2 regions of the Fructilactobacillus florum 8D genome follow, and region 1 is predicted to be linked to the other one. Evidence: predicted binding sites of a transcription regulator. Region 1 holds the regulator's gene; the other holds the start of a gene.

Region 1 (16,033 bases):
CAAGATACTTGCGATTGACCCAGGCGGAAGCAGATTGGCAACGAGAACATCCAGGAGAGGAACAGCACAATTATGTGGAGCACCTTTAAAGAATGGTATCGTAAAAACGTTAACGATCGTTTGGAAAACAAGATTGATAACGCGTTAGTTTTTAAAAATCGTCAGGTTGAAATCTGTGGGAATCATTATTTTTTAGGGAAAGGAACGCTAACGGATCTTCCAGACATTGTTAAGGTTAGTCGGGCAGCTGGCCGAGGACATTTCAAATGGAGTCGCAAACGGTTTCAACTTGGATTACGTAACGATCATGATCGCTTTTATTTCATCTTACGGTATCATGATGAATTGGTAGGCTTTATCGATGCGGTGATCAAACGGGACCAACGGCTTTGTATCATTGATTCATTGGCAATCTTACCAGAGTTCCAGCACCATGGCTTAGGCTACTTTTTAATTACCACTTGCATTGAACGCGCGCGTGAAATGGAGTTACAACAAGTTTTAGTTTGTTGTTCAGATGATGATGACAAAACTCAGGGTATTTTGACTGATTTGGGCTTTGTGACCAAGGAAGAAGCTAAACAGGATCGGGCTGAAACTGGGCTGACTGAATTTCAGTTGAACTTGGAAAAACGGAATGTTTTAGCTTCTAAAAATTTTGGTAGATAATGATTGTGAGTTGAAAATGAAGAGCAAAACAAGTTTAATTCTCGCCTTTGAAACGAGTTGTGATGAAACCAGCGTGGCCGTAATTCGTGATGGTCGAAAAGTGCTTGCTAACGAAGTGGCAACGCAGATTAAAAGCCATCAACGATTTGGTGGAGTAGTTCCTGAGGTCGCTAGCAGACATCACATCGAACAGATTACAATTTGTCTAGAGCAGGCGTTGCAAACGGCTCAGGTAGACTATGCGGATTTGAGTGCGGTTGCAGTTACATACGGACCGGGATTAGTGGGATCTTTGCTGGTGGGAGTTACAGCAGCTAAAACGGTGGCTTGGGCGCACCACCTGCCACTTTTACCGGTAAATCACATTGCTGGGCATATTTATGCAGCTCAGTTTGTGCAACCAATTAAATTTCCTGCCATGGCGTTGGTGGTTTCTGGTGGGCATACGGAATTAGTATGGATGCCAGCCGAGAACCAGTTTGAAATCATTGGTGAAACCAGAGACGATGCAGTTGGCGAGACCTATGACAAGGTTGGTCGGACGATGGGGTTGGCTTATCCAGCCGGACCCCAAGTCGATCAACTGGCACAGCAAGGTCAGGATACTTTTGCTTTTCCGAGAGCAATGCAGGATGAAGCTGGCTATGATTTTAGCTTTAGTGGGCTGAAAAGCTCCTTTATTAACCGGGTTCATCATGCAGAACAGGTACACGAACAGCTTTCTCAGGTCGATTTGGCAGCTAGTTTCCAAGCAGCTGCAGTGGATGTCTTGGTTGATAAAACGGTCCGCGCACTCCATGAATATCCAGCACAGCAGCTGATCCTGGCTGGGGGAGTTGCAGCTAATCACGAATTACGTCAACGTCTCGCTAGCGCGGTAGCCAACCAAGTCCGATTGGTAATGGCACCAGCACAGTTTTGTGGTGATAATGCTGCCATGATTGGTGCCGCTGGTTGGATGTTAGAAAAGCATCAGGTGCGAGCTGATCTAGACTTAAATGCTAATCCTAGCTTAGAATTTGAACGAATCCAATTAAAAAAACACTAGTCCAGCGGCTAGTGTTTTTCTTACGGAGGTTCAGAACGGCAGTAATTTTTTGAAAATATTTTCACAAAGAATTGTTTTATGTTAAAATAATTCTTATCAGGCTTTCGATAATAGTCAGGTGGAGGAAATTAAATGACAGAAACAAAGATTCCGCGTGCAACGGCCAAGCGGTTACCATTGTACTATCGCTACCTTAATATTTTGCATGATGGTGGGAAAACAAGGGTCTCATCGAATGAATTAGCAGATGCAATTCGAGTTGACTCAGCAACCATTCGGCGCGATTTTTCGTATTTTGGGGCTTTGGGCAAGCGCGGTTATGGTTATGATGTTGATAACTTGCTGGCATTTTTTAAGGATATTCTCGATCAGGATCGACTAACCAATGTTGCACTCGTCGGGGTTGGTAATCTGGGTCATGCTCTACTTAACTTTAGCTTTCATCAGGATAGTAACATCCGCATTTCGGCCGCTTTTGACATTAATTCTCAAGAGATTAATACGGTTCAGAGCGGGGTTCCTATCTATCCCATTGAGCAGCTAGTGACGCAGTTACAGGATCAGCAAATTACGGTTGCGATTCTCACAGTTCCTTCGCGAGTAGCACAGGAGGTGGCGAATCAAGTTGCTGAAACTGGGGTGAAGGGGATTTTGAATTTCACGTCGATCCGGTTGTCAGTTCCAGATCGAATTCGCGTCCACAACGTTGATTTAACGAACGAGCTCCAAACTTTAATCTACTTTATTGACCACTACGATCAGAAATAAAAGGCGAACTGTCAGAGACAATTCGCCTTTTTTACTGAACAAAGTTCTTGCAATTTTAAGAAAAGCAGACTATATTAGAAAATGTAATTAGCACTTGAATAGTTTGAGTGCCAAAATTAATTTGTTGGAGGGATTAGCATGTTACAGCCAATTGGAGATCGAATTATTATTAAGGTTCAGGAACCAGAAAACCAACAAGTTGGTGGGATTGTTTTGGCAGATAATGCCAAAGAAAAACCGACGGAAGGCGAAGTAATTGCAGTCGGAGCTGGAAAAGTCCTTGATGATGGAAAGACCGTTGCACCAGTTGTTAAAACTGGTGATCGGGTAATGTTTGACAAGTATGCAGGGACTAACGTCGACTATCAAGGGGAATCATACTTGGTAATGCATGAGAATGACTTGTTGGCAATTTTAAAATAGATTAAATCAGACTCAAAATAAATTTTTATGAGGTGAATTAAAATGGCTAAAGAAATTAAATTTTCTGATGACGCACGTAGCAAGATGCTAGATGGTGTTGATCAGTTAGCAGATACGGTTAAAACCACGATGGGACCAAAGGGTCGAAACGTAGTTTTAGAGGAAGCAGCTGGGGATCCAACGATTACTAATGATGGAGTAACGATTGCAAAAGCAATTGAACTTCCAGATCATTTCGAAAACATGGGAGCTAAGTTAGTTTCCGAAGTTGCTTCTAAAACTAACGATGTTGCCGGTGACGGAACTACGACAGCGACGGTGCTAACGCAGGCAATTGTTAAAGAAGGTATGAAAAACGTTACTGCCGGTGCAAACCCCGTTGGCGTTCGTCGTGGAATTGAAAAAGCAACTGAAGCAGCTGTGGCTGGATTACACAAAATGAGCCATCAGGTTGCCAGCAAGGAAGATATTGCACAGATTGCTTCGATTTCATCTGCTAACGAACGAGTTGGTAGTTTGATTGCGGATGCAATGGAAAAAGTTGGTAACGATGGAGTTATCACGATTGAAGACTCCAAAGGTGTTGAGACCAGTCTTGATGTTGTTGAAGGAATGGAATTTGATCGTGGCTACATGTCACAATACATGGTAACCGACCAAGAAAAAATGGAAGCAAACCTTGATAATCCATATATTTTATTGACTGACAAAAAGATCAATAATATGCAAGACATCATGCCACTATTGCAGTCAGTTGTTGAACAAGGTCGTTCACTTTTGCTCATTGCTGATGATATTGGTGGTGAAGTATTGCCTACCTTAGTTTTGAATAAAATGCGGGGAACTTTCAACGTTGTTGCGGTTAAAGCACCTGGTTTTGGTGATCGTCGCAAAGCGCAACTAGATGATATTGCTGTTTTGACTGGCGGAACAGTAATTAGCGATGATTTGGGTCTAGATCTAAAAGACACGACCATTGATCAGCTTGGTCAGGCTAACAAAGTTAACGTGACGAAGGATAACACGACCATCGTTGAAGGCAAAGGTGGTCAGGATGCTGTTCAACAGCGTGTATCAGAAATCAAGAATCAGATTGCCGCTTCTAGCTCAGACTTTGATAAGGAAAAATTACAGGAACGGGTTGCTAAATTAGCTGGTGGCGTTGCTGTCATCAAAGTGGGAGCAGCTACTGAAACTGAATTGAAAGAACGTAAATACCGCATCGAAGATGCTTTGAACGCTACTCGAGCTGCCGTAGAAGAAGGCTTTGTTCCTGGTGGTGGGACTTCCTTCATTAACATCTTGTCAGATGTTGCAAACCTTGATGCTACTGGCGATGAGCAAACTGGAATCAACATTGTGCTACGAGCTTTGGAAGCACCAGTTAAACAAATTGCAGAAAATGCTGGTGTTGATGGGGCAGTCGTGGTTGATCACCTGAAGAAAGAACAAGCAGGGATTGGTTACAATGCTGCCACTGGTAAATATGAAGATATGATTAAAGCCGGAGTGGTTGACCCTACCAAGGTTAGTCGTTCGGCACTACAAAATGCTGCTTCTGTTTCATCATTATTATTAACAACGGAAGCGGTAGTTGCTGACAAACCAGAAGAAAAAGCAGATGCCGGTGCTCCCGGACAAATGCCACAAGGAATGCCAGGAATGATGTAATTTAAATTAAGAAAAGCTCGCAATGGCGGGCTTTTTTTATTTTCTAAGCTTGTTGCCGCAAAATGAACGTAGTATAGTACAATGGAAAACAGGGATTAACCCAATTTAAAGCTAAAGTTATGGGAGTAAGGTTCATGTGGCGATATTTAAAAAGACTTATTATTGGTAGACCGCTCAAAAGTAGTGATGTTTCGGGACAATCACTAACTAAATTCAAAGGATTAGCATTATTATCATCTGATGCGCTATCTTCGGTGGCCTATGGAACTGAACAGATTACGGCGGTGCTGATTACGCTTTCAACTGCGGCGTTGATGTATCAGATGTGGGTTGCTTTGCTGGTGCTCATCTTGTTAGCCGCCATTACCCTTTCTTATCGACAGATTATCTATGCCTATCCTTCTGGGGGTGGTGCATATGTGGTTGCTCGGACGAACTGGGGTGAGGGGGCTGGATTGGTAGCCGGCGGTTCATTGCTAGTTGACTATATGTTGACGGTTGCTGTGTCAACGACTTCTGGGACGGAAGCAATTACCTCGGCGATTCCGTCGTTGTATGCTTACCAGGTTCCCATTGCCATTTTTATTGTGCTCTTTATTATGGTCTTAAATCTTCGTGGAATGAGCGATTCAGCCTCTTTTCTAGTGATTCCAGTGTATCTATTTATTTTAATGATCCTGGTAATGATTGTTTGGGGTGGTTACAACATTCTGAATGGAAATATTACTTATCGGGCAACTGCACCAGTTACTTCATCTGTCCAGGGAATGAGTTTACTACTCTTTTTTAAAGCATTTTCATCGGGGTCAGCTTCGTTAACTGGGGTGGAAGCGATTAGTAATGCGGTTCCTAATTTTAAGGATCCAAAACGAAAAAATGCTGCCAATACGTTGGCGTTGATGGCAATTATTTTGGCGCTTTTCTTTGCTGGAATTACGTTTTTGAGTTATTACATGGGGATTGTACCAAGTGCCAAAGATACCGTTTTATCTCAAATTGGGATGGGCGTTTTTGGACACGGCTTTTTCTACTATGTATTGCAAATGGCAACTGCTTTGATCTTGGCAGTTGCTGCGAACACTGGTTTTTCCGCTTTTCCAATCCTGGCTTTTAACATGGCAAAGGACAAATATCTGCCACACGCATACCTTGATAAGGGTGATCGGTTGGGCTATTCCAACGGAATCATTTCTTTAGCAATTGGTGCGATTGTACTGATTTTAATCTTCAATGGGAAAACTAATTTATTGATTCCGTTGTATGCGGTCGGAGTCTTTGTTCCATTTACTTTGTCACAATCGGGAATGATTGTTCATTGGTTGCATCATCGAGATGGTTTTTGGCCCGGGAAAGCCCTGATTAATTTAGTCGGAGCTGCCATCTCGGCAATTTTAGTAGTCTTCTTGTTTATTCTTCATTTTGTAAACGTGTGGCCTTATTTGATCATTATGCCACTGATTCTCTACATGTTTAACTTGATTCATAATCATTATAAATTGGTAGCCGCACAGCTTCGAATTCGGAATTTGGATAGTAAACAGTTAGAACATCATTACGATGGTTCAACGGTAATCGTTCTAGTTGGCAACGTCACGCAGGTTACTCGTGAAGCGATTAGCTATGCCAAATCAATTGGTGACATGGTAATTGCCGTTCATGTTTCTTTTGATTCCAATCCAGAGCATGAGGTTAAAATTGAACAACGATTTCGGGATGAGTATCCGGACATTCGTTTCGTTAACTTGCATACTTCTTATCGCTCAATTAATGATCCGGTGTTGAGATTTTGTGATGTGATTTCACGAAAGGATACGGAGCAAAACTATTCCACAACGGTTTTGGTGCCACAGTTTGTTCCAAGACGACACTGGCAACATGTTTTGCATAATCAAACTGCTTTGCGGTTGCGGGCAGCCTTAAATTCACGCCAAGACATTATTGTTTCAACGTATAACTATCATTTAGATAATTAAAAAGTAGATAATTAAAAGGGGCTTGTTTAAACAGTAATCCTGTTTAAACAAGCCCCTTTTAATAATGATTACTTGTTTTTTATTAGTAGTAATGGTATAGTGACCTTAATTATAGAAAGATTAATGTTACTATGAATGTCTTGTTTTTTCGAGGTGATAAACATGAATTTTCAAAATGATAAAATCCATTACAAAATGTATAAAGCTAAAGGTAAGTGGGTTTATGCCGGGATAACTACCATGGTAGTAACTGGTGGATTCCTGTTTTTGAATCAGGGCGCCAAAGTCCATGCCGATCAAGCTAACCAAGCAACTGCCACCCAGCAAGATCAGTCTGATCGTAGCACGGTAAGCAATGATAGTTTAGCATCCACAAGTGTTGCGGCGGAACCTGATTCAGCAAATTTGTCGGTTCAATCACAAGCAACCACTTCCCAAGCAGCTACCTCGGAAGCAACTACTTCACAAACGACTGATTCGATTGGAAACTCTACTAGTACCGAGACTTCGTCCGTGTCAGCAAGCAAACCAAGCGAACAAGTTTCAAATGCTCCGGTAGAATCTGCACAGGCAGCACCGGTTTCACAAACTACGAGTTCACAGGCCTCAGTTGCTAGTGCCACTCAGTCAGAAGCGACGGGTTCGCAGGTAGTAACTTCTCAGCAACCACAAGCCAGCGAGAAGTCAGTAATGCCGTCGACAATGACCCTAGCAGCTGAAAATGGGGAAACCTTTAATGCAAATGTCACCGATCCGGATTATCCGGCAGGAAAGTGGCAGGATCCGAATTCAGATCATTATACGTTCGGTTATTTAAAAACTGATGGTACGAGTCAGCCGGTCGAAAACGTTGTCTTTTCGACCAATCGCAATGGTGATGGAACTGTTTATATTTATGAATTTGATGCGCAAAATAATTTATTAAATTCATATACATTAACTGGTGAAAAGGATTCGGTCACTTCAAAGAGTAATCCTGGAATTACTTACACGAAGTATAGTGAATACAGTGTTACTGCCAGTCAAGCGGGGAGTGGACGGTTTTCCAAAGACTGGTTTTATGATGATAACGTGATTAGTCCGCAGTATAGTAACATTGGTTTTTTCGTGCCTAAACTAATTAATCAAAAAGTTACGTATATCGATAAAGATACGAACCAAGTTGTTTCAACTCGAGATATTTCGGGGATGTCTGGTCAGGATTACTTGATTGACGGGATTCCAAAAGAAATTGTGGCGCAGGATTATGTTGTAAGTATTCCTGATAATCATCAGGGGTTAGTGTCTTCTTTTGGGATTCCAGGGACTAAGTGGACCAAGACCTTTGTAGGCGGAAAGTATACGTTGGTATACACCGAAGTTGACAGCAAGGGAACCATGGATGTCAATTTGTATGATGATGCCGGTAATAAAGTGGGGCAAACCTATCGAATTGATGCTAACTACCAAAAGAATGGGGATACTACTAATTATTACTATGATACCCCGGAAGGTCCAATTAACGTTCGATCAATTTACGTTCCCCAGTCTAATGACATCGTCTATTATGTAAATCGGCTGGCCAAGCTAGTCCCAGTGAATAAAGCGACCGGTGAGCCATTTAACAATGGTGATGACGACGTTCTCTATGAAACGGATCCAAATGATCGCACTAAAATTGTAGCACCAAAAATTCCGAACATTCCCGGTTTCTTAGCCTTAGATCCTCGCGATCCGTCAGGAAAAACGTACTTAAAACCAGGTGATCCCTATCCAGTTGCAATTGATGATCCCGGTACTGATACGCAGGTCCAGTATATTGAAGATCAGAGTAGTATTAGCGGTAGTAATAAAACAATTACGGTTGGAGATGCGGTACCGACGGCTGAAGAATTAGGAGCAGCAGCGACTGACCCTGAGGGCAACCCAATTGCTGTAACCGTTGATACTTCACAAGTCAATAACCAAGTTCCTGGCGATTACCCCGTCACGATTACTTCAGCTGATGGTCAAACCAAGACGGTCACAGTTACGGTGGTACCAAATGAGCAAACCATTGACGGCAATAATGCTAAGATTGCAGTTGGCGATCGGGTGCCAACGGCTGCTGAGTTAGGGGCATCCGCGACTGATAAACATGGGAATCCGATTGATGTAACGGTGGACACTTCGCAGGTTAACAATCAGGTTCCTGGCGATTATCCGGTTACGATTACTTCAGCGGATGGACAAACCAAGACGGTCACGGTTACGGTGGTACCAAATGAGCAAACTATTGACGGCAATAATGCGACAATTACCGCTGGCGATCGCATCCCGACAGCTAGTGAGCTGGGTGTTTCAGCAACGGATAAATTTGGGAATCCGATTGATGTAACGGTAGATACTTCGCAAGTTAATAATCAGGTTCCTGGGGATTATCCAGTCACTTTAACAACCGCGGACGGACAAACCAAGACAATCACGATTACAGTGTTGCCAAATAAACAGAAAATTGACGGCAATAATGCGACAATTACCGTCGGCGATCGCATCCCAACGGCCAGTGAACTAGGTGTTTCGGCGACGGATAAGTTTGGGAATCCGATCGACGTAACGGTAGATACTTCGCAAGTCAATAATCAGGTACCTGGTAATTACCCAGTGACCCTAACAACTGCAGATGGACAAACCAAGACAGTGATAGTTACGGTGCTTCCCAAAAAGAATGATGTTAATCGTAACGGTCTGATTATTCATGGTAATAATGCTGTGATTAATGTTGGAAGTCGAGTGCCAACAGCTAGTGAGCTGGGAATTTATGTAACCGATCAATTTGGGAACCCGGTTCGATTTACCGCAGACTTTTCTCAGGTAAACCCATTAGTTCCAGGAACCTATCCAGTAATAATTACAACGGCTGATGGTCAAGTGTTCACGATTATGATTACAGTAGTGGGCACGACACCGGCGACCATAAATTCTAGTTTGCCGGTAAATCAACGCTTAGTAGCTCCAACAGCAACAAAATCAGCTTCAGGACAACAGCACTTACCACAGACTGGTCAAACTAATCAGGCTAGTCTCTGGCAACTATTGGGAACTGGATTCATCACGCTGGCTTCTTACCTCGGCTTTAGAAAACGGAAACATTCATAAAAATGAATTAATTAACAACAATAAAAGAGTCTCGATGATTAATCGAGACTCTTTTATTGTTGTTTGGTAAAAAATCTAGAGACCGACAATCTTGGCAAAAATTGGTACGATGACATCAACGACAATGGAAATAATTACAACGGAGATGGCAGCCATGGAACCTTCAATAGGTCCTCGCTCGAGTGCCTTGGCAGAACCTAAGGTATGCCCAGCTGTTCCCAGCCCAAGACCAATCCCGATCGGATTTTTTAGGTGGAAAATTTTAATAATCCAATCAGCTGCGGCATAAATAATGACGGCATTTAAGATGCAGGCCATGGCAGTGATGGCAGGAATCCCTTTGATCCCAGTAGCGATCGGCATAGCAACCGCTGTTGTTGCTGCTTGTGGTAACATCGATGCAATTGCCGCATGATTTAGTCCAAGTAATTTTGAAACGTAGTACATAATTATGAGTGAAATTAAGAGACCAATAATCAGTGCTAAAAGAATTTCAAGCCAATACTTTTTGACAATATCGTTTCGCCGATAGAGTGGCAGGGCAAAAGCAATGGTTGCTGGAAATAGGAACCAAAAGATGATGTCGCCACCAGGCTTATATAAATTTTTGTAGATCCAAGTAATTGGGAGGTTACTGCTCTTAGCTAGTAGCCAGAGCAAAAAAATACCTAAAATCATGCTGACAAATAATGGTTGAAAAAGAAAAAAACCATGTGATTTTTTGAACAACCACGTTCCAATTAGATAGACTACAAGGGAAAGTGCAATTCCAAACATTGGGGTGCCCAAAAATTTCAATAATTCTACCTGCATTTTAGTCCTCCTGCTGCTGATCTTTAATTGGGAAGAATCGTTGTCGTAACCAAATTAAGCCGGTGGCAACCAGCGCTACCGAAACTAACATAACAACGGTGGAAATAATAATCATTACCACCAGTTGTAAGCCACTGTGCTTCATAATATCCAGAGAAGTGGCTAACTGAATTCCCGATGGAACAAAGAGAAAGGCCAGTAAGCTGATCAAAAAATTGCTTAGCGTTTCAATTTGTTGTGGTTTAATCAGACCGATGGTTAATAAGAAATAAAGGATTAGCAATCCAATTACCGGAGCCGGAACGGGGAAAGTAGCCGGAAATAGGTTTGACAAGCAGTATGACACGAATAAAATCACGGCGAAGATCCCCATTTGAGTGATAATAGGTGTTTTTTTCTGAGGATCTGACTGAATGTGCATAAAAATTACCTCCATATTGTGATGTTTTTCACTATGTATTATAGCAGAAACACCGCAAAATACAATCGGATTTAAGGTTGTGGAGGAGAGGTTAGATAACATTCCGCTCCCAGTTGGTAGTGGGCTTGACCGGTTAAACGTTCGGTGACACGGGCTTGAAATGTTGAAACCTGCGCAACGGGAACGGCAGTAGTGATCGTCACTTGTTCGGTATAGGTAGTCTTTAAAATCGGTAATTGTTGCTGGTCTAAAAATGAACGTAATTTATTAAGTTGTGGATAATCCAGACTGATGGTAAGTTGCCGAGCTAAGGTTTTTTCGCATAGGGTTGTTTGAGCAACGGCGACGTTAGCAGCTTGCGCATAGGCACGAATTAATCCGCCAGCCCCCAGCTTAATTCCACCAAAGTAACGCGTTACTACAATCAAAGTATTTTCTAGTTGGTGATGGTGCAGAATTTCAAGCAGCGGTTTGCCAGCAGTGCCCACCGGTTCTCCGTCATCACTAAAGCGTTCTGCGGGTGGATTTTCGACCAGACGATAGGCATAGCAATGATGATTCGCTTTAGGAGTGGCAGCCGTTAACTGCGCTAGCATGCCCTTTGCGGCTACCGCATTGCTGACGGGAGCAATGTCAGCAATGAACTTTGATTTTTTGATCACGTAGCTGGCACGCGCGGGTTGGCTGATCGTTAAAAACGTTGATTTCATAATAAGCTCCTTTTTATTTTGCGTATTATAGTGCGAGGTGAAAAAGATGGAACAAGAGTTGGCGTATGGTCGTTTGGTCCCTTGGCGAGGAACGGTTCCAGCTGACTGGGTAAACGTACAGTTGCAACCGGCACTACAAGTTAGTCAGCAGTCGGTGTACTGCAATCGGTGTCAGCAAGCGAGCGACACGAAGCTTACCCAATTGCCGAACGGCGCTTATTACTGTTATCAGTGTATCCAACTAGGACGACTTGATTCACATATGCAATTGTTAACCATTCCTGAACCAAACCACTTTACCAGTTCACGGCAGCCGTTGAGTTGGTCAGGGCAGCTAACTAAAATCCAGGATCGCGTGGCTACAGAGGTTTTAACTGCGGTTCAGCAGGGACAAAGCCATTTATTGTGGGCGGTTACTGGAGCTGGGAAGACAGAGATCACCTTTCCCACAATTGCTTGGGCGATGACGCAAGGATGGCGGATTGCAATTGCTAGTCCCCGCGTCGACGTATGTATAGAACTATTTCCGCGCTACCAAGCCGCCTTTCGTTCCATTGAAATGGTACTGCTTCATGGCACTAGTCCATTGAAGTATCGTTATTGTCAGCTAACGATTTGTACAACTCATCAGTTAATGCGGTTTGTTGCGGCATTTGATTTGTTGATTTTAGATGAGGTAGATGCATTTCCCTTTGCTAATAATACCATGTTAGAACTAGCAGCTCAGCGCTCGTTAAAAGCGACCGGGGTTCAATTATGGCTGACAGCTACGCCAAATCGCAAACTGCAACGGCAGAAATCCATTAGTTATTTGCCACGCCGTTTTCATGGAAAACCGTTACCGCAGCTACACTTAGAATTCTGCTGGGGTTGGAATCGTTGTCTATCTCGCCACAAGATTCCAGCCCGCTTGTTGCGCCTGATTCGGGAAAAAGTTGCTGCGGGACAGCGGTTTTTACTATTCGTCCCGCGAATTAAGGATCTTAGCGTTGTTGATCGAGTTTTGCGAATGCGCTTGAAAACGACCGCAAAGTGGGCGACCGTTTATGCCAATGATGAAGAGCGGGGGCTTAAGGTAGAAAAAATGAGAAGACAGCAAGTTCTGTTTTTAATTACCACTACCATCTTAGAACGCGGGGTAACTTTCCCTGGGATTGATGTAATTATTTTGGGTGCAGATGACCGGGTGTTTACGGCTGCCACCCTAGTTCAAATTGCAGGGCGAGTGGGACGGAGCAGCAGTCGTCCTACTGGAATGGTTCATTGTTTGTTGGGACATTACTCAACTGCACTTTGTGAAGCGACCGCCCAGATTGCATTTTTAAATCGAAAAGGGGCTCATTGTGAATAAACTTCAGTGTTTATGGTGTCAACGGTCGTTGAACTATGATTTCTCAGTTCACTTTTTAGTCAGTTTTAGTAGCGTAGCGCCTACGCGCTTATGTACAGGATGTCTGGATCAATTTACACCGGTTGCCGCCCCGCATTGTCCTAAATGTGGTAAGTTTCAAGCTACTACGCAGCAATGCTCAGACTGCCGGCATTGGAACGATCGGATGAAGGCTTCTTTAATTAGTAATCGTGCTTTTTTTCCATATAAGGATCAGATCAAGGAATATATTAAGCAGTACAAACTACGAGGGGACTATCGGTTGCGCTTAATTATGGAACCGTTGTTTTCAAACCTAGCTCGAACCAATGAAATGCTAGTTCCTATCCCGGTAACAGCTACGACAATCGAACAACGGGGGTTTAACCAAGTTAGCGGTTGGTTTGGCTCGAACCAGCTGTTTCCAGCGCTACTGGCCCTGCCAAAAGATCGACCGCAGGCTGCCAAGGGACGTCATGACCGTTTAAGTGGTCCCCAACGGTTTGTCGTCAATGAAAAATTGCGGCCAGCGTGCTTAAACCGCGATATTTGTCTTGTAGATGACATCTATACGACTGGACGAACATTACATGAAGCTGCCTGGTTATTGCAGTCAGCGGGGGCTCGGCACATTCGAAGTGTAACCCTAGCTCACTGAGTAATTGTTATTTGGCGAATAATTCATTATAATGAAAATAATGATGGCAATAATTGGAATCAATACAAACATTTGATAGTTAGCCAACTAGCAGGATGTTTGTCACCACAAATTAATGATCTCAGGCAGAGGTCATCAATCGGCTAATTGGTAAGCTAATAATCACTATATGAGAATTAAACAAGGAGAATTTCAGGAATGCCAACGAACGTTTTAAAGAAGTGGGTGGAGAGTGACCAGCGTCGGATTAAGCAGCTGGGAAAACTAGCTGATCAAGTTAGTGAATATTCACAAGAATATCAAAAGCTCAGTGACACTGACTTACAAGCCAAAACACCAGAATTTCAACAGCGCTACCAAGCTGGAACCACGCTAGATGAATTGTTACCAGAAGCTTTTGCAGTTGCCCGTGAGGGAGCTCGTCGAGTGTTGGGACTGACGCCTTTTCGTGTTCAAATTATGGGGGGAATTGTCCTCCATGAGGGGAACATTGCGGAAATGAAGACCGGGGAAGGTAAAACTTTAACCGCGACGTTACCGGTCTATTTAAACGCCCTTTCAGGTAAAGGGGTGCACGTTGTAACCGTTAATGAATATCTTTCCGAGCGAGATGCCGAGCAAATGGGACAACTTTATAACTGGCTGGGACTCTCGGTTGGAATTAACAAGGCCGATCAAACTCCAGAAGAAAAGCGGGCGGCCTATCAAGCTGATATTACGTATTCGACAAACAGTGAGATTGGATTTGACTATCTTCGTGATAATATGGTGGTCTACAAAGAAGACCGTGTTCAACGACCGCTAAATTTTGCACTGGTAGATGAGGTTGATTCGATTTTGATTGATGAAGCAAGAACCCCGCTGATCATCTCTGGTCCCGCGCAAGGGTCTAACCAGTTATACCAGCAAACAGATCAATTTGCTAAGACGCTCAAGCCAGAGACGGACTTCAAAGTTGATTTAGAAACGAAAACGGTTTCGTTGACGGAAGCTGGAATTAACCGAGCCGACAAGTTCTTTAATCTAAAAAACATCTATGATACTGATAATACGGCGTTGACTCATCATATTGATCAGGCGCTTCGTGCGAATTATGTAATGGAGCGGGATAAGGATTATGTGGTTAAGGATGACGAGGTTTTAATTGTCGATTCGTTTACCGGACGAATTATGGACGGTCGGCGGTTCTCAGATGGGCTACACCAAGCTTTGGAGGCAAAAGAAGGTGTTACCATCCAGGAAGAAAGTAAAACGATGGCCAACATTACCTATCAAAACTTGTTTCGGCGGTATCGAAAACTAGCTGGGATGACCGGAACTGCTAAAACCGAACAGGAAGAATTTCGTGAGATCTACAATATGAACGCTGTTTCGATTCCAACCAATAAACCGGTGATTAGGTTGGATGAGGCTGACATCTTATATCCGACGTTACAAGCTAAGTTTGATGCGGTGATCGATCGGGTTAAGGAATTACACGAACGCCAGCAACCGATCTTGTTAGGGACAGTTGCGGTTGAAACTTCAGAATATTTAGCACAACGATTAACTCAGGCTCATATTAAACATGTGGTCTTAAATGCTAAAAACCATGCTAAAGAAGCGGATATTGTTGCAAATGCCGGTCAAAAGGGTGCAGTCACGATTGCTACTAACATGGCTGGACGAGGAACTGACATTAAATTGGGGCCAGGAGTAGTTGCACTTGGCGGTTTAGCGGTTATTGGAACCGAGCGACACGAGTCCCGACGAATTGATAATCAGCTGCGAGGACGGGCTGGTCGCCAGGGTGATCCGGGATACTCACAATTCTACCTATCGCTGGAAGATGATCTGATGCGTCGCTTTGGTTCTGATCGGATCAAGGCCATTTTGAAACGACTCCGAGTTGAGGATGATGATGCGGTGATTAGGAGCCGAATGATTACCAAGCAGGTTGAATCCGCACAGAAACGGGTCGAAGGAAATAACTACGATTCTCGAAAAAATGTTTTGAAATACGATAATGTGATGTCAGAACAACGAGATGTGATTTATGGAGAACGAAACCGGGTCATTGAAGAGAACGAATCCCTGAAATGGGTAATTATGCCAATGATCAAACGAACGATTTCTCGAATTGTTGATTTGCATACGCAAGGTGACCAAAAGCATTGGGATTTAGATACGATTTTAGATTTCTCTATTAGTGCCTTAGTGAGTCCTAATGAAATTGGGTTAAGTAATCTTAAAAATAAGAGTGCGGCAGAAATTAAGCAATTTCTGAACTCCTTGGCTGAAAAAAATTATGATGCCAAGGGTCGAGAACTGGGCGATCCACAACAATTGCTAGAATTTGAAAAGGTTGTTGTCTTACGCGTGGTTGATTCCCACTGGACTGATCATATTGATGC
Region 2 (14,939 bases), on a different contig from region 1:
TTCCAATAGTATTTCGGTATCATCATCAATTCTGCAGTCAGACCATACGTTCCATTCTCAGAGCAGTTCAGCTCCAGCAACCAGTTCATCTGACAGTACTTCAACAGTTGTAGCTCGTTCTGTACAAGCAAACGCTGTGAAGACCTCAGGAACTGCGCAGGTTACTGAGACTGCTGCTAAGCCGACTGCCACGAATGGAGCCGTTACAGCTAATCGAGGTGTGGTTGCTAATGAACAACCGGGATCAAATAATGTCTCACCAGCATCAGTAAATCCAACTGCTCAGAATGAAACTACTAAGCAGCGAAAGAATAGCCAGCATAATCAAAAAGCAGTGCAACAAAGAAATGATCAATCAAGAACCTTAACCCGAGCTGCTGGGGTTATTGGTGGAGGAATATTAATTGCTGCTTCAGCAGCAATATCCTACGCTATTCGGCATCTTAAAAAGTAAATTTAAGCATAAAAAAACCTGCCATCGTATTTCTACTAGATAAATACGGTGGCACGTTTTTGTACTATTATGTAAATAAAAACCCTACCATCGTTGGATGATAGGGTTTTTGGTTTACAAGTAAAAACCTATTTCTTTTGAGGAGCATCTTCTAATTCTTCAATATCGCTATCGATTTCCTCAGCAATAATGGACTCATCACCCTCAGTGATATCAATTGCTTGATGTTTAAGCCGTGGGAAGATTGTCTTATCAGCAATCCCAGTAATTTGTCCCTGGAAAAGAAAGGCGAACAGCGTTCCAATTCCATAGTACGTAAACTGGCGAGTGATGATGAATGCAACAACTCCCATGATGGTAGGTGGAATGTAAGAAGCCCACATCGCTTTCCAAGCAGAACCATTGAAGTATTTAAAACGTAGAATTTGCATCAGGTCATCGGCAGGATGCAAAACCAGGTTAGCCCGCTGATAAATCGAAATGGCCGTTGCAATCAGAGCCACTCCGAGAAAATTGATCAGGATGTAAAGAACAATTAACCACCAATTAGTTGCCATTGGGATGTTAATGATGGGCTTCATAGTTAATCCAAATAAATCGCCACCAACAAACAGGTTATTGAAAAATTGGATTAAGAAAGAGAAAGGTACCATAAAAATAATATTTCCGATGGCACGTCCCCAGTCCCAGTGCCCGACTAAAATGGCGTTTAAAATCGTAATTACAACTCCGAGAATCAAAAACGCCCAAAATAGATTCCAACCAAAGGCAATCCCTAAATTCGTCTCACAGGCGGTCCAGAAAGCCGATCCCAAAAAGGAAGGAACAATTTTTGTACTAGTAACCAACGTCAGAACGTTACCTAACGCATTAATTAATAATGAGATTATGAAATACATGATTGAGACCCGCATCGAGATCGTCCGTGGGGTCTTTTTAGGTTTTTGATTTGCCAAGCTAGTTCTCCTAATCGACGATTACTTTAAGTTCGGGTTGACGGCAACCACACATTTACCAACCTTTGGAGTCGAGTGATCTAATACCCCTTGAACTTCATCAAGCCGAAGTAAGTTTGCCTGGAATGGTTCGATCTTAACAGCACCAGATTTAAGGAGGGCAATCGAGTCTTCAAAAGCATTAGGGTTAATCATGGAACCCTTGATAGTAAGCTGTTTCTTGAAGACTTCATAGGTGTTCATTTCGAAGGTTTGACCGGGAGCACCAACTCCAAACATCATGACCTGGGCACCAGGATTAGCTGCTTGTACAGCTTGTTCTTGGGTTTCAGGTTTACCAACACATTCAAAGACAACGTCGTAGGATTTTTCAATTTTTTCTTTAGTGGTGTTAATTACTTGGTTCAAGTGAAGCTGTTCTTTTTCTTGGGCAAGTAGGTCATCATGGCGACCGGTCATTGTAATGTTTTGAATTCCATAAGCACGAAGAATCTGGGCGAAGAGCTTAGCCATGTAGCCATCACCGATAATTAAGGCAGTTTGATAAGGGGTGATTTCATCCATAATTTTCATCGTGTGAACGGCACATGAAATTGGTTCTAATGAACAAGCTTCTCGAAGAGAAACTTCGTCAGGGAGTTTGTAAACTACTCGTTCAGGAGCACTGAAGTATTGTTCTAGGCCACCATTACGGGTAACACCAACTGCTGAAAGGTTTTCACATAATTCAGGGCGACCAGTTCGACAGTAGTGACACTTACCACAGTAGATGTTTGGATCAACGGCAACCCGATCGCCAACTTTGAGGTATTGAACATCGGCACCCACTGATTTAACAACTCCAGAGTTTTCATGGCCTAAGATAATTGGAGGAACTGCATCGGCAGAACCGGGAAGACCATTAAAGAGTGCGTTATCAGTTCCACAAATGCCAGCGTATGCAGTTTCGATGACAACCTCATCTGCTTTTACTGCTGGTAAATCAACCTCTTTAATCTCCATGTTCTTTACTTCAGTCATTACTAAAGCTTGCTGTTTTTCGGCCATAATAATCTCTCCTTTAATTACCTCTAAATAAAAAGTTATAAATTGAGCATGATCAGATCGAGTTCTAAAAACAAAATAACCGCTATCTAGATCAAACCGTTATATACAATTAAAAATATAAACCGTTTACATTATTATTGCAAGGGGTTTTTATGGGTTTTGAAAGTTAAGTAATTTTTGCTGAAAATTGATTTCAAACCGGGATTAAATTTGTGATTGTGAACACTTAAAGGGACAATTTTGTAATAAAATAGTTCACAAACAAGGGTACAGCCAACTTTTTGTAAGCGCTTACAGAAGTGGGCTGAGTATGCTATAATGGAAAGTAATAACAGGAGGATTTCATGATGCCAAAAAAAATTGTAGTGGTTGGATCAACCAACGTTGATAAAGTTTTAAACGTCGAAAAATATGCACTTCCAGGTGAAACGTTAGCAATTGATAGTTATCAGCAGTCACATGGTGGCGGTAAGGGGGCCAATCAAGCGATTGCCGCAGCTCGTTCCGGAGCGGATACCACTTTTATTACTAAGCTTGGTCGTGATGAAGATGCTGAAATGATGTTGAAGGGATTTCAGCAAGATCACATGAATGTTGATCATGTGATTATGACCGACCAGTCTCAGACGGGGAAAGCCTACATTACCGTTGATCAATCGGGACAAAATTCCATCTATGTTTATGGAGGTGCCAATATGGCACTGAGCCCGGATGATGTAATTGCACATCGTGAAGCACTGGCAAAGGCTGATCGAGTCATCGCCCAGTTGGAGATCCCGATTCCGGCCATTATCGCAGCTTTTAAAATTGCTAAGGAAAATGGCGTTCAAACGATTTTGAATCCGGCTCCTGCAAAAGAAATTCCAGAAGAATTGCTACATTTAACTGATATCATTACCCCCAATGAAACGGAAGCACAGACGTTGACGGGGTTGGAAGTCAAAGATGAAGTTTCCATGTTAGATAATGCGCTTAAGTTTTTTGCACAAGGAATTAAGATGGTGATCATCACGGTTGGCGATAAGGGTTCATTCTATGCCACACCTGAGTCACACGCCTTTATTCCAGCGTTTAAAGTTAAGGCAGTCGATACTACAGCAGCAGGTGATACATTTATCGGAGCGCTGGCTTCGCAACTGGAACTAGATAACTCCAATATTCGTGAGGCGATGCTATATGCCAACCATGCTTCTTCCTTAACCGTTCAAGTTGCTGGAGCGCAAAATTCAATTCCAGATCAAGCAGCAATTAACGCGGAAATTCAAAAAATTGATACAGATCAGGATGAAGTTGAGGCCGAAAAAGCAGCGGCTGCCCGGTATGCAGCTGCTAGAATTCCCGACCACATTGTTTTGGGATTGGGTTCTGGCACCACGTCGGCTTACTTTGTAAAGGCAATTCATGAAAGAATTGAAAAAGAACATTTGGATATTGAATGTGTTGCCACTTCCCTTGGAACACAACAGTTGGCGGAACGGCTTAAAATGAAAATGTTAGATGTAAATACGATTGACGCCGTTGACATTACGGTAGACGGTGCTGATGTAGTGGATGAAAACCTTGACGGAATTAAAGGTGGTGGAGCCGCGCTACTCTTTGAAAAATTAGTTGCCAGCATGTCTAAGAAAAATATTTGGATTGTTGATCAAAGCAAACCTAAGCAGACTCTGGTCGGCCAACAGCTACCGGTAGAAGTGATTCCTTTTGGTGGCATGGGAGTCTTTCGTTATCTCCGCGACCATGGTTATGAACCCGCTTTTCGTTTTGAAAAGAACGGTGATATTTTAACGACGGATTCTGGCAATTATTTGATTGACATTACGATTCCAGCTCAAGCTGATTTAGCAAAACTGGCAACTGATTTGAAACATCAAACCGGAGTGGTTGAACATGGATTATTCTTGGGGATTTGTGATGAATTAATCATTGGTGGTCAGCAGGTTCGGGTCATTGATCGGTCTAAAAATTAGATTAGAAAGGTCGTGATAGTGATGAAACCAGTCATTGCGATTCCAAAGTCGTTGCCAGCTACGGCACGACAATTATTAGTAGATCATGCTACGTTAGTAGAGCTAACTGAAAGCACGGCTACAGCTTTGGCGGAGCAGGCTCCACAAGTTGTGGCAGCAATTTGGGGCTTGAACCCCTTAACGACAGCTGACTTAGAATCTTTGCCAAAGCTACGACTAATCGCTCGAATGGGAGTTGGCTATGACAATCTCGATGTCGAAGCATTACGTCAACGTGGAGTTGCTGTGACCATCACACCACACGCCAATGCCAATACGGTGGCAGAGGCCACGGTAGCAGAGATCTTTGATTTAATGCGACATCTAACTCGGAACTCGATGCTAATGCGTCAGGGGGACTGGTTACAGGCAGTTCCAGGGTCTGATTTGGCAGGGAAAACTGCTGGGATTTTAGGTTATGGTCGGATTGGTAAACTAGTTGCGCAAAAATTAGCAGCGTTGGGGATGAAGATTCTGATTTCAACACCCCATCCAGCTACGAGCACGGTTGGTAAATTTGTGGATCGAGAACAGCTTTTTCGAACAGCTGATGTGGTTACCCTTCATTTGCCCGCCAATCCAACCACCATTGGTTCGATTGGGTCGCAAGAATTGAGCTGGATGAAAGCTAGCTCAGTCTTAGTTAATTTGGCGCGGGGACCAATTGTGAACCAATCAGCCTTGCTGACGGCCTTGCAACAGCAGAAAATTGCGGGTGCTGCACTTGATGTATTTACTGAGCAACCGCTACCACTGACCAGTCCGCTATATCAATTACCCAATGTTTTGCTGACACCACATCTTGGTGGTAGTACAACAGAAGCAATTGAACGGATGAGTGTTGATGCTGCCAGTGAAATTTTACGATTGTTGCAACAACAACCACTTCGATGGTCATTATAAAAATAAATATCCTTCAGCTATTGTTAGCAACACAGCTGAAGGATATTTTTATAATATTATTGTGATTATAAATAGCTGTTAGCCGTATAAATGGAATTCCTCCAATTAACAGCTAGCTTAAGAAACTCAAAAACACTCGTATAGAAGAAAGGATTGCGGATATGATTCGATGCAGTTGGGTTCCTACCGAGGATCAAATGATGCAACCGTACCATGATGAGGAGTGGGGTACTCCCTGTCATGATCGTTGCCGCTTATTTGAAATTCTGTCACTAGAAATAATGCAAGCAGGTTTGAGTTGGAGTACCGTTTTGGCGAAAAGACCAGCGTTTCGGGAAGCATTTCATGATTTTGAGGTCACTAAGGTTGCACAAATGCAGGAGCAGTTGCCACTTCTGATGACTAATGCCGCTCTCATTAGAAACCAGCGCAAGCTTCAGGCAGTGATCACGAATGCTAAGATTATTGCTGCTGGGGAGCAACACGGGCAAAATTTTGCTGAATTCGTCTGGTCAGTGGTTGGACAGCACCCGCTGAATCATCATTGTCAGACGGCTAATGATGTTCCTAAAACAATTCCAAAGGCGGTCGAGTTCAGTCAAAAATTAAAACAAGTCGGCTTTCAGTTTGTAGGACCGGTGACGATTTATTCATTTTTTCAGGCAGCTGGGCTGGTTAATGATCATGAAAGCAGTTGTTTTCGCTATCAGCAACTGCAAACTGCACGGTGAACTAGTTCCATCCCAGTTGGGGAACGGGCCCAGTTAGCCGTCCTGCTGCTAATTCTTGAAATGCTTGAGCGATGATTTGAAGGGCACGGTCGAGCTCCGCTTCCGTGATAACTAATGGTGGTTGAAATCGTAAAACATTTCCGCGGACAGTGATCATCAGCGCCCCCAGCTCAAAAATTCTTTGAATTAACCGGGTAGCCGTGTTGCTATCTGGATGGTCGGTGTGGGGTTTGCAGATTTCTAGACCACCATTTAGACCGTAGAGACGGACGTCGTGGATGACTGGATACTTTGTTTGAAGCTGGTTGAAAAAGTCGGCTGCTCGTGCTCCAAGTCGTGTGCTACGTTCAACCAGCTGCTCGTCAGCGATCACGTCCAGCACAGCGCTAGCTGCTGCGGTGGTAACCGGATTTCCAGCAGTAGTGTAGACATTTCCTGGTGCTGCTAGGGCATCCATGACTTTAGCTCGTCCGAGCACGGCACTAAGCGGTAGTCCAGCTGCTAGTGATTTACCAATAGCGACTAGATCAGGATGGACATGAGGAAAATGTTCGATGCTCCACATTTTGCCACTCCGTCCGAGTCCTTGATTAACCTCGTCAACAGCAAATAAGATCCCGTGATCTTGGGCAAACTGGTAGATCAAATCCATAAAATGCTCTGGAACCTTGAGAAAACCACCATCACCTTGGATGGGTTCAATTTCGATAACGGCGGTTTCTTCGGGAGGCAGGTAGGTTGTGAATGGTCGGAGAAATTCTTGAAACATGCGCTCGGAAAATTCTGTGTCAGTTTCATGTGCTAATCGTTCCCAAGGACTGGGGAAGGGCATTTTGATAACGTTTGGGAGTAATGGACCAATTTTGCGGCTCATATTGAGACTTATAGCCGAAGTACTAATCGAACCATAGGTTGATCCATGGTAAGCACCCGTGAAGCTGACTACGTAAGAACGACCTGTCGCTGCTCTAGAAAATTTAATGATGGCATCATTGGCATCTGATCCAGAATTACCAAAAGCTACTTTGACTGGTCCGTCGATGGGAGCTAATGCGGCCAATCTTTCCGTCAGGGCAACCTCTGGCTTGGTAGCAAAATAGGCGGGTGTATATTGGATTAATTGGTCTGCTTGGCGTTTTATCGCTTCAACCACGTGCGGATGACAGTGACCGACGTTAGTTGCCGAGGCACTCGACAATAGGTCTAGGTACTCATGACCCTCTACGTCAGTCAAGCTGGCACCTTGCCCACTTGCTAAGACAATATCAAAATATTTAATTCGATCAGCAGGAGCATAGTTTTGTTGTTCGCGATTTAGCAATGACTGATTGGTGCCCATAAAAACCGCCTCCCGGTAATTAGATTTCCTACAATAATTTTTGTAAAGTTTATTTGTTTCTAAGGTACATGTCAAGGCTACTTGAGATATTTTTTAGATGTCGCAAATTGCAACATGAAAGCTAGGCAGGTGACCAGAAACTTACTATACTAAAATCAATTTTGAAATCTTGGTCGGGGAGGACAGATTGATGGCAAGTAGTATGACGTTTATCTTCATTTGTGCAGTGCTAGTCTTTTTTATGACACCAGGACTAGCATTTTTTTATGGGGGAATGGTGCCACAAAAGCAGATTAATAATACTCTAATGTCGGTTTTTATCATGTGTAGCATTCCAGTACTTTTGTGGGTAATTGGGGGCTACTCACTTTCTTTTTCCGGGAATCATTGGAATTTAATCGGAGATTTTCATAATCTCATGCTGAATCATTTGAATTTAGCTGCGCCTTCGGTGGCCGCTGGAGGTAAAATTTCAAATGCGGCGTTTTTGTTATTTCAGATGATGTTTGCGATTATCACACCAGCATTATTTGTAGGAGCAATTGTCGGTCGCATGAATTTTAAATTTTTGATTTCATTTGTGATACTCTGGTCCATTTTTGTATATTATCCCCTGGTTCATCTGGTATGGGGTGGAGGCTTTTTACAGAGTTTTGGAGCATTAGATTTTGCCGGGGGACTGGTTGTTCATATCGATGCGGGAGTGACTGCCCTCATTTTGGCCTATTTTTTGGGACCTCGGCTTGTACAACAAAAGGGAAGTCCTAAAAATTTGAGTTGGGTTTTACTAGGAACGGCGATGCTGTGGGTTGGTTGGTATGGATTTAATGCGGGCTCGGCACTAAGCATGAATAGCGTGGCGATGCAGGCCATGCTGACAACGACGGTGGCAACTGCGACGGCCATGTTGACTTGGATGGTGCTCGATGTCTTTACGAAACGAAATGCCACGTTATTTGGAGTTTGCTCGGGAGCAATTTGTGGTTTGGTGGCGATCACACCGGCATGTGGATTTGTTTCAGTGGCAGCCGCGCTTTGGATTGGCTTGGTGGCGACCTTGGTTAGTTACTTTTTCATTACAACGGTTAAACCACTGTTGAAGATTGATGATACGTTGGACGCCTTTGGCTGTCATGGAGTCTCTGGGATTGTTGGGAGCATAATGACCGGGCTCTTTGCCAGCAAATCGATTAATGCAGCAGTTACCTCGAACGGTTTGTTCGCAGGTGGAGGCTGGCATCAATTGGGATTACAGTTAGGGGCCACTGGTTTTACGATTTTGTACACCGCAGTAATTGTGACCTTGATTATCCTAGTTTTGAAGCAAATTATCCGGATGCGAATTTCGTCCGCGGCAGAAAAGCTACAGGAGGATTGGGACGCTTAAAAAATTAAAAGCTTACAACAAAAAGTCCGAGATTGCTGGCTAGCAATTAGCGGGCTTTTTTAGTAGCTTTTTGTTACAAAATTAATGATCAGTGTTTAAATGGAATCCTTGGTAGCAAAGTTCAGTAAAACTTAAATTGCTTTTTTATAAGGAAGCAGTTAGATTTAAGTTAGAGTAGTGTTATGATGGGAGGCTAATTAATGAGGAAAATGCACATAGAGTCTTCTTGGGAGAAGATCATCCCAACCAAGCCACATTTAAAACAAGTATTGTTATTTGTTAGTAATAGTGGATTAACGATCTTTGGAGTTTGGTTGTTGATGATTGTTTTACCAGGTTCCCAGAAATTTTTATTGTTACTTTTAGTGGCTTTTCTGTATCTGACGCCACTATTAACTGGTAAAAAGCGGTTTACATGGGAGACGAATTTACATAAGCGAATTCTTGGTGAGAAACCAGCAGTGGTGCATGATGAAGAGACAATCACCTTTCAGCCCAACTCTACCCCAGCAACTGGCTGGCGCCAGCGTCTAAATGGGTTTAAAAAATCGGATTTTACTGGCAATCTGGAGCTGTGGAGTGGTCTCTTGGCTTTGATTATTGGAGTGGTAATCTATACGATTGGACGCAATCGGGTTGGCAATCTATCTAATCAATTATTGACCGTGATTCAAAGCGGTTCGTTGAGTACGGCCGGCTATTATTACTTCTTTGGGGGGACGCTGACTGAGTATGGGATTCTAGCCTCGATTGGGGGTTTGTTGAAGGGAGTTAATCGCGAGAAAACGGCGGGGACGATGCTGAAAACAATTGGAGTCATCATGTTGTTGGGAGGCGTAGTTTTTGCCATCTATGTCTATACCAATCCGATTGATAGCGCAACGAAAGCTTGGCAAAACGGTTTGAGTTTTAGTGACATGCAAAATATGTATAGCATTGGTCGCTGGTTGCCATGGCTTGCAGCGCTATTTTACGTGTTAGGAATTGGGTATAATCTTTATCGGGGTAATCAACTGCACAAAACAATGAAGAAATAATCTATAGATTAAAGGGAGCGCCTTGGATAAGGAGCTCCTTTTTTATTACGGTGGACTGTTGTATGATGTTTTTAATACAAGACTTACGCTGCTAACGAGTGTAAGCTAAAAAATCTGAAAAAAATATAATTATTACGCTGTGGTGGGGCGGAACAAATTAATACTTTATAAGTAAACGTATATCTCGGTCTAGCTTAAGAAGACCGAAGTTAATTGAAAACCAAATAATTGGCTAAGGAGTTCGAATATGTCCGAAACGCAACCTTACGCGAATAGATACAAATTCACACCTGATGAGAATAAACGGTTTGCTCGTACAAATCTTACAAAACTTGTGTACACTAGTTCCCGTTTTGAAGGTGTTAATACCACCTTGCCACAGACACAAACTATCATGGATGGCATGAGCGTAGCGGGAGTTCCTATTGAGGATGTTTTAACGATTGTTAATTTGAAGCGTGGTTGGCAATATGTGACAGTCCAAGATGGTCCACTGACATTAGCCATGGAAAAACAAATCAATAAAATTGTGGCGGCAGAAGACGCACTAGTTCCCGGCGAATTACGACAGGGACAAGGCGGGATTGATTTAGGCGACGAAGAATTCTTTGAATCACCGCTGATTGATGAGCTTCAAGAACAGAATTTTTTGCAAAAAACATTGGAAGCTTCACGGATGACTACCACCGATAAAGCATTGACACTCATGTATCATAATATGCGCCAACAAATATTCTGGGATGGCAACAAACGAACGGCAATACTAAGTGCCAATAAAATTATGATAGACGGCGGCGCCGGCCTAATTAATGTTCCTTTAAGTAAATGGGACAAATGGAATAAATTAATTGCGGATTTTTACCGTACTAATGATATGACCAAAATTAAGCAATGGACATATGACAACGGGATTCAAGGTTTACAAGCACGTGGGAAATGAGTCCCTTAAAAAAGGTATAATTAAATTTAATAAATTATTTTTGTTTGGATTAATAATATCAAAGGATGGAATCATGGCAGAAAATAAGTTTGAAGCGGCAGTGATTGATAAACTAAGGGATGAAGGTTGGGATTATCTTGATGATTATTCAGGTGTAACTATTAAGCACTTATATGATCATTGGCGAGACATTTTAAATCAAAATAATCATAAACGGCTTAAGGGGAAATCATTAACTGATGATGAATTTTCTAGAATCAAGCTAGAATTAAAGAAAAATAAAACTCCTTATGATGCGCAACTAATGTTGGCTGGGGCTGGTGGAGTAGGCACGATTCCGTTAAATCGTGATGACGGCAGTCAGATTGAATTAGAAATTTTTTATGGTGATGAAGTCGCTGGCGGGCATTCTCGCTATGAAGTAGTTAACCAGATTACTTTTAATAATTTACCTTATAGTTTAAGTGAAAATCGGCGGGTTGATATTTTATTATTAATTAATGGTTTACCAGTCTGCCATATTGAAGAAAAAGACGAGTCATTACAGAATCAATGGAGTGCATTTGAACAGTTACAAAAATATGATGGCGATGGTATGTATGCTGGACTAATGTCCTTTGTACAAGTTCAATTTATTTTGTCACAACACTCTGCTCATTATTTTGCAAGACCCAAGAACATAGAATCTTATAACCGGGATTTTGTATTTGGTTGGCGTGATGATGATGGTAAAGATGTAACTAATACGATGAAATTTATTCATAGAGTGATGGGAATCCCCGCACTACATCGTTTAGTTACAGTTAATATGATTCCAGACGCTTCAAATGACAATTTGATGGTAATGCGTTCATATCAGATTCAAGCAACTCGGAAAATCTTAGAGCGAATGAAGGAAATGGATAATAATGGGCTGATTGAAAGAGAGGGAGGCTATATTTGGCATACGACAGGTTCTGGTAAAACAGTTACTTCGTTCAAGGTCGCCCAACTTTTAGCTTCAATGCCACGAGTGAAAAATGTGTTGTTTATTGTTGATCGGGTGGATTTAGTTAATCAAACTGCAGAAAATTTTAAATCGTTTGCTTATAAAACCTTTGAGGATCGAATTAAGGTGGTTAATGGACGGGAACTAAAGAAAGGCTTACGAAAAAATAGTCAGTCACATATTTATTTAATTTCGATTCAAGGTCTAGATAAAGTAATCAAAGAGGGAAAGTTAGCTTCTGATGATCGAATGGTTATCTTAATGGACGAGGCGCACCGTTCAGCTAGTGGAGATGCGGTTAAGCGGATAAAGAGGGCACTGCCAAAAACAACCTGGTTTGGTTTTACCGGGACGCCTAACTTTTATAGTGATGAAATAAATGAAGTCAAAACTTCTAAGGAAATTTCTACTTATGATATTTTTGGACCCAGACTACATCGCTACACCATTAAGGATGCCATTGGAGACGGGAATGTGCTTGGTTTTGATGTGACCTATTATGAATCACAGATTGAAGCAGATAAAAAAACAAAAGTTTCTGATGACGAGCTAGAAAAAGAGGTTTTGACGAGCTTACCTTTTAGGAAAGCCGTTGTAAACGATATTAAAAACAACTGGGTTGCAAATTCCAGTGGGCCCATTGAAATGGGCGTTCGAAAACCGAACCAATTTCAAGGTATGTTAGCTGTTTCTGGTAAGCAAGCCGTGGTCGCATACTATAATTTATTTAAAAAGGATGCTCCAGAACTAAGAGTAAGCATGACTTATTCAAAAAGCGACGACAATGGTGTGGGAGACTCTGATTTACAAGCAGCTTTGAAGCAATCTATGGAAGATTATATCGAACGGTATGGGACCCGTAATTTTTTGGAAGATAATGATCCAGAACGAGCATATTTAAATGATATAACTAAGAGAATCTCTCGTAAGAAACCTTATAATACCGGGAATGATGATGACCGATTAGATTTAATTATTGTTTCGGATCAGCTTTTGACGGGTTTTGATTCAAAATATATCAATATAATTTATATGGATAAAATGATGAAGGAAGGCCCACTAATCCAGGCCATGTCTAGAACTAATCGAACAATTGATAGGAATGCTAAACCACATGGTAAAGTACGTTTTTATCGTAAAGGTTCAGCAATGGAAGAAAACGTAAAAAACGCCCTTATTATTTATACCAAGGGTGGTAATGATACGATTGAAGATGCTAGTAAAGTTCCAGACACAGCTGAACAAAAGAAATTATTAGATGATGATATTTTAGCTCCTAGCATGTCTAAGCAAATTAATGACTTACAACCACAAATTGAACGATTACAAGAATTAGCTGGGGAAGATTTTTCGCAAACCCCACCTTCCGAAAAAGAAAAGTTTGAATTTGCCGTGACAGCTGCTGATGTTAATTCTAAAGTGCAAAGATTAGTACAGCAAGGATACAGCATTGGGAGTGAGGTTACGGATGACAAAAACCAACCAACTTCCTTACAAATAAAAACAGAGGAACAGTTTAACTCTCTCCAGGCTAGAATGAACGATGTTAATGAAATGTTACCGGCTAAAAAACAAATTGATTTGACTAATATTAAAGTTGCAATTGAGTCGTATGCAAATGAAATCATCGATTATGATCACTTGGTTGAATTGTTAAACAACTATATGGACGAAAAAAGTAATCAAAATCGCACAGCAGTTGAGGAACATGTGAAGCCAATGGACGAAAGTAGCCGAGAAGAAATTGGTGCGGTGCTTGATGGTATTGAACGAGGGGAATATAAAGAACACTTTAATACTGAAACGTTACAGTCAACACGTAAAGTTATTAGAAATGCCCAACAAGAATTAAAGATTTATAAATGGGCTGCCGATCATAATTACAACGGCAACGATATCATTAGTGCATATGCACTGTATTCGCCCGGCAAATCATTAAATGATAATCCGGAGTTAAGCCAAAAATTACAAGAGATTGAGGAAAAATTAGACATTGGTTTCTTTCAAACGGCCGATTTTGAAGATTCAGTAACGAATTACTTTGACAAAATAAATAATAAATAAGGAATATAATAAATATTATGGTATTAACAGCTGAAAAAAAGAGTCTCATTTGGAAAACTCTAAATGAAACAAGGGGAAAGATTGAACCTGCTGAATATAAAAATTACATTTTTGGGTTGATGTTTTACAAATTTCTTTCTAATAAAGCCCAAGCATGGTTAAATAATCAGCTTCATGGAGAATCCTGGGAAAACATTTGGCAGCAAAATCCAGAAAAGGCGACTAGGTTTATGCAAAATAAACTTGGCTATGTAATTAGACCAGGAGATATGTTTTCTGACTGGCAAGAAAAAATTAATACTGATCAGTTTAATATTTCTAATGTATCAGATGCAATTGTTCGATTTAATCAGGGAGTTAGTCCTAATGCGAAGCCTGAATTTGAAGGTATTTTTGATGACATGGATTTAACTTCTAATCGCCTGGGAAGCAATACCCAAACTAGAACCAAGACCTTGATGGACTGGATTGGTTTAATCGATAAGATTGAAATCGATGAAAATACAGACGTGCTTGGAGACCTATACGAATATTTAATTGGAATGTTTGCTGCTAATTCTGGAGCTAAAGCTGGTGAATTTTATACTCCGCATGAAGTATCTGATATCATGGCTCGTATTTTAACAGCAGGTCGCGAAGATATGCCAGAATATAGCCTTTATGATCCAGCGATGGGCTCAGGTTCGTTATTGTTAACGACAGCTTCATACATGAAAAATGACGGAGTTCGTGGAGCCATCAAATATTATGGACAAGAAGTAATTACGACTACGTATAACCTAGGCAGAATTAACTTAATGATGCACGGGGTGGAGTATAACGACATTCATATTCACAATTCCGACACCCTAAGCTCTGATTGGCCGGATGGTGTTACAGATGGGGTTGATAATCCTCGGATGTTTGATGCAGTGATGGCAAATCCACCATATTCTTTGAAATGGGATAATACTAATCGTGAAGATGATCCTCGATTTAAGAGTGGAGTTGCCCCTAAATCAAAAGCCGATTTTGCCTTTTTACAACATGGCCTTTATCACTTGAAGCAAGATGGAAGAATGGCGATTGTTTTACCTCACGGAGT

What was found. The regulator Rex, encoded in region 1, represses fermentation and respiration genes when NADH is low (regulators of the CRP and FNR family bind a similar motif). The targets are predictions, from matches to a motif close to TTGTGAANTANTTCACAA.
Region 2: B808_RS04980 (zinc-dependent alcohol dehydrogenase family protein) is a predicted target of Rex. The motif match lies at 2,701-2,718, and genes of this name have one in related genera.

Annotation. Positions count from the first base shown of each region.
Region 1 is NZ_ALXG01000033.1:37,959-53,991, forward strand. It holds gene tsaB (tRNA (adenosine(37)-N6)-threonylcarbamoyltransferase complex dimerization subunit type 1 TsaB) at 1-89, shown strand, start outside; gene B808_RS03895 (GNAT family N-acetyltransferase) at 73-669, shown strand; gene tsaD (tRNA (adenosine(37)-N6)-threonylcarbamoyltransferase complex transferase subunit TsaD) at 686-1,717, shown strand; gene B808_RS03905 (redox-sensing transcriptional repressor Rex) at 1,850-2,485, shown strand; gene groES (co-chaperone GroES) at 2,624-2,908, shown strand; gene groL (chaperonin GroEL) at 2,951-4,579, shown strand; gene B808_RS03920 (APC family permease) at 4,714-6,552, shown strand; gene B808_RS03925 (LPXTG cell wall anchor domain-containing protein) at 6,715-9,669, shown strand; gene lrgB (antiholin-like protein LrgB) at 9,745-10,482, opposite strand; gene B808_RS03935 (CidA/LrgA family protein) at 10,484-10,903, opposite strand; gene B808_RS03940 (YigZ family protein) at 10,975-11,613, opposite strand; gene B808_RS03945 (DNA/RNA helicase) at 11,660-12,964, shown strand; gene B808_RS03950 (ComF family protein) at 12,957-13,640, shown strand; gene secA (preprotein translocase subunit SecA) at 13,839-16,033, shown strand, end outside.
Region 2 is NZ_ALXG01000041.1:469-15,407, forward strand. It holds partial or broken gene B808_RS04965 (hypothetical protein) at 1-6, opposite strand, end outside; gene B808_RS04970 (hypothetical protein) at 137-454, shown strand; gene B808_RS04975 (fructose permease) at 583-1,368, opposite strand; gene B808_RS04980 (zinc-dependent alcohol dehydrogenase family protein) at 1,432-2,457, opposite strand; gene rbsK (ribokinase) at 2,802-4,427, shown strand; gene B808_RS04990 (phosphoglycerate dehydrogenase) at 4,449-5,369, shown strand; gene B808_RS04995 (DNA-3-methyladenine glycosylase I) at 5,531-6,100, shown strand; gene B808_RS05000 (aspartate aminotransferase family protein) at 6,102-7,439, opposite strand; gene B808_RS05005 (ammonium transporter) at 7,630-8,826, shown strand; gene B808_RS05010 (hypothetical protein) at 9,027-9,863, shown strand; gene B808_RS05015 (Fic family protein) at 10,111-10,803, shown strand; gene B808_RS05020 (type I restriction endonuclease subunit R) at 10,877-13,855, shown strand; gene B808_RS05025 (type I restriction-modification system subunit M) at 13,873-14,939, shown strand, end outside.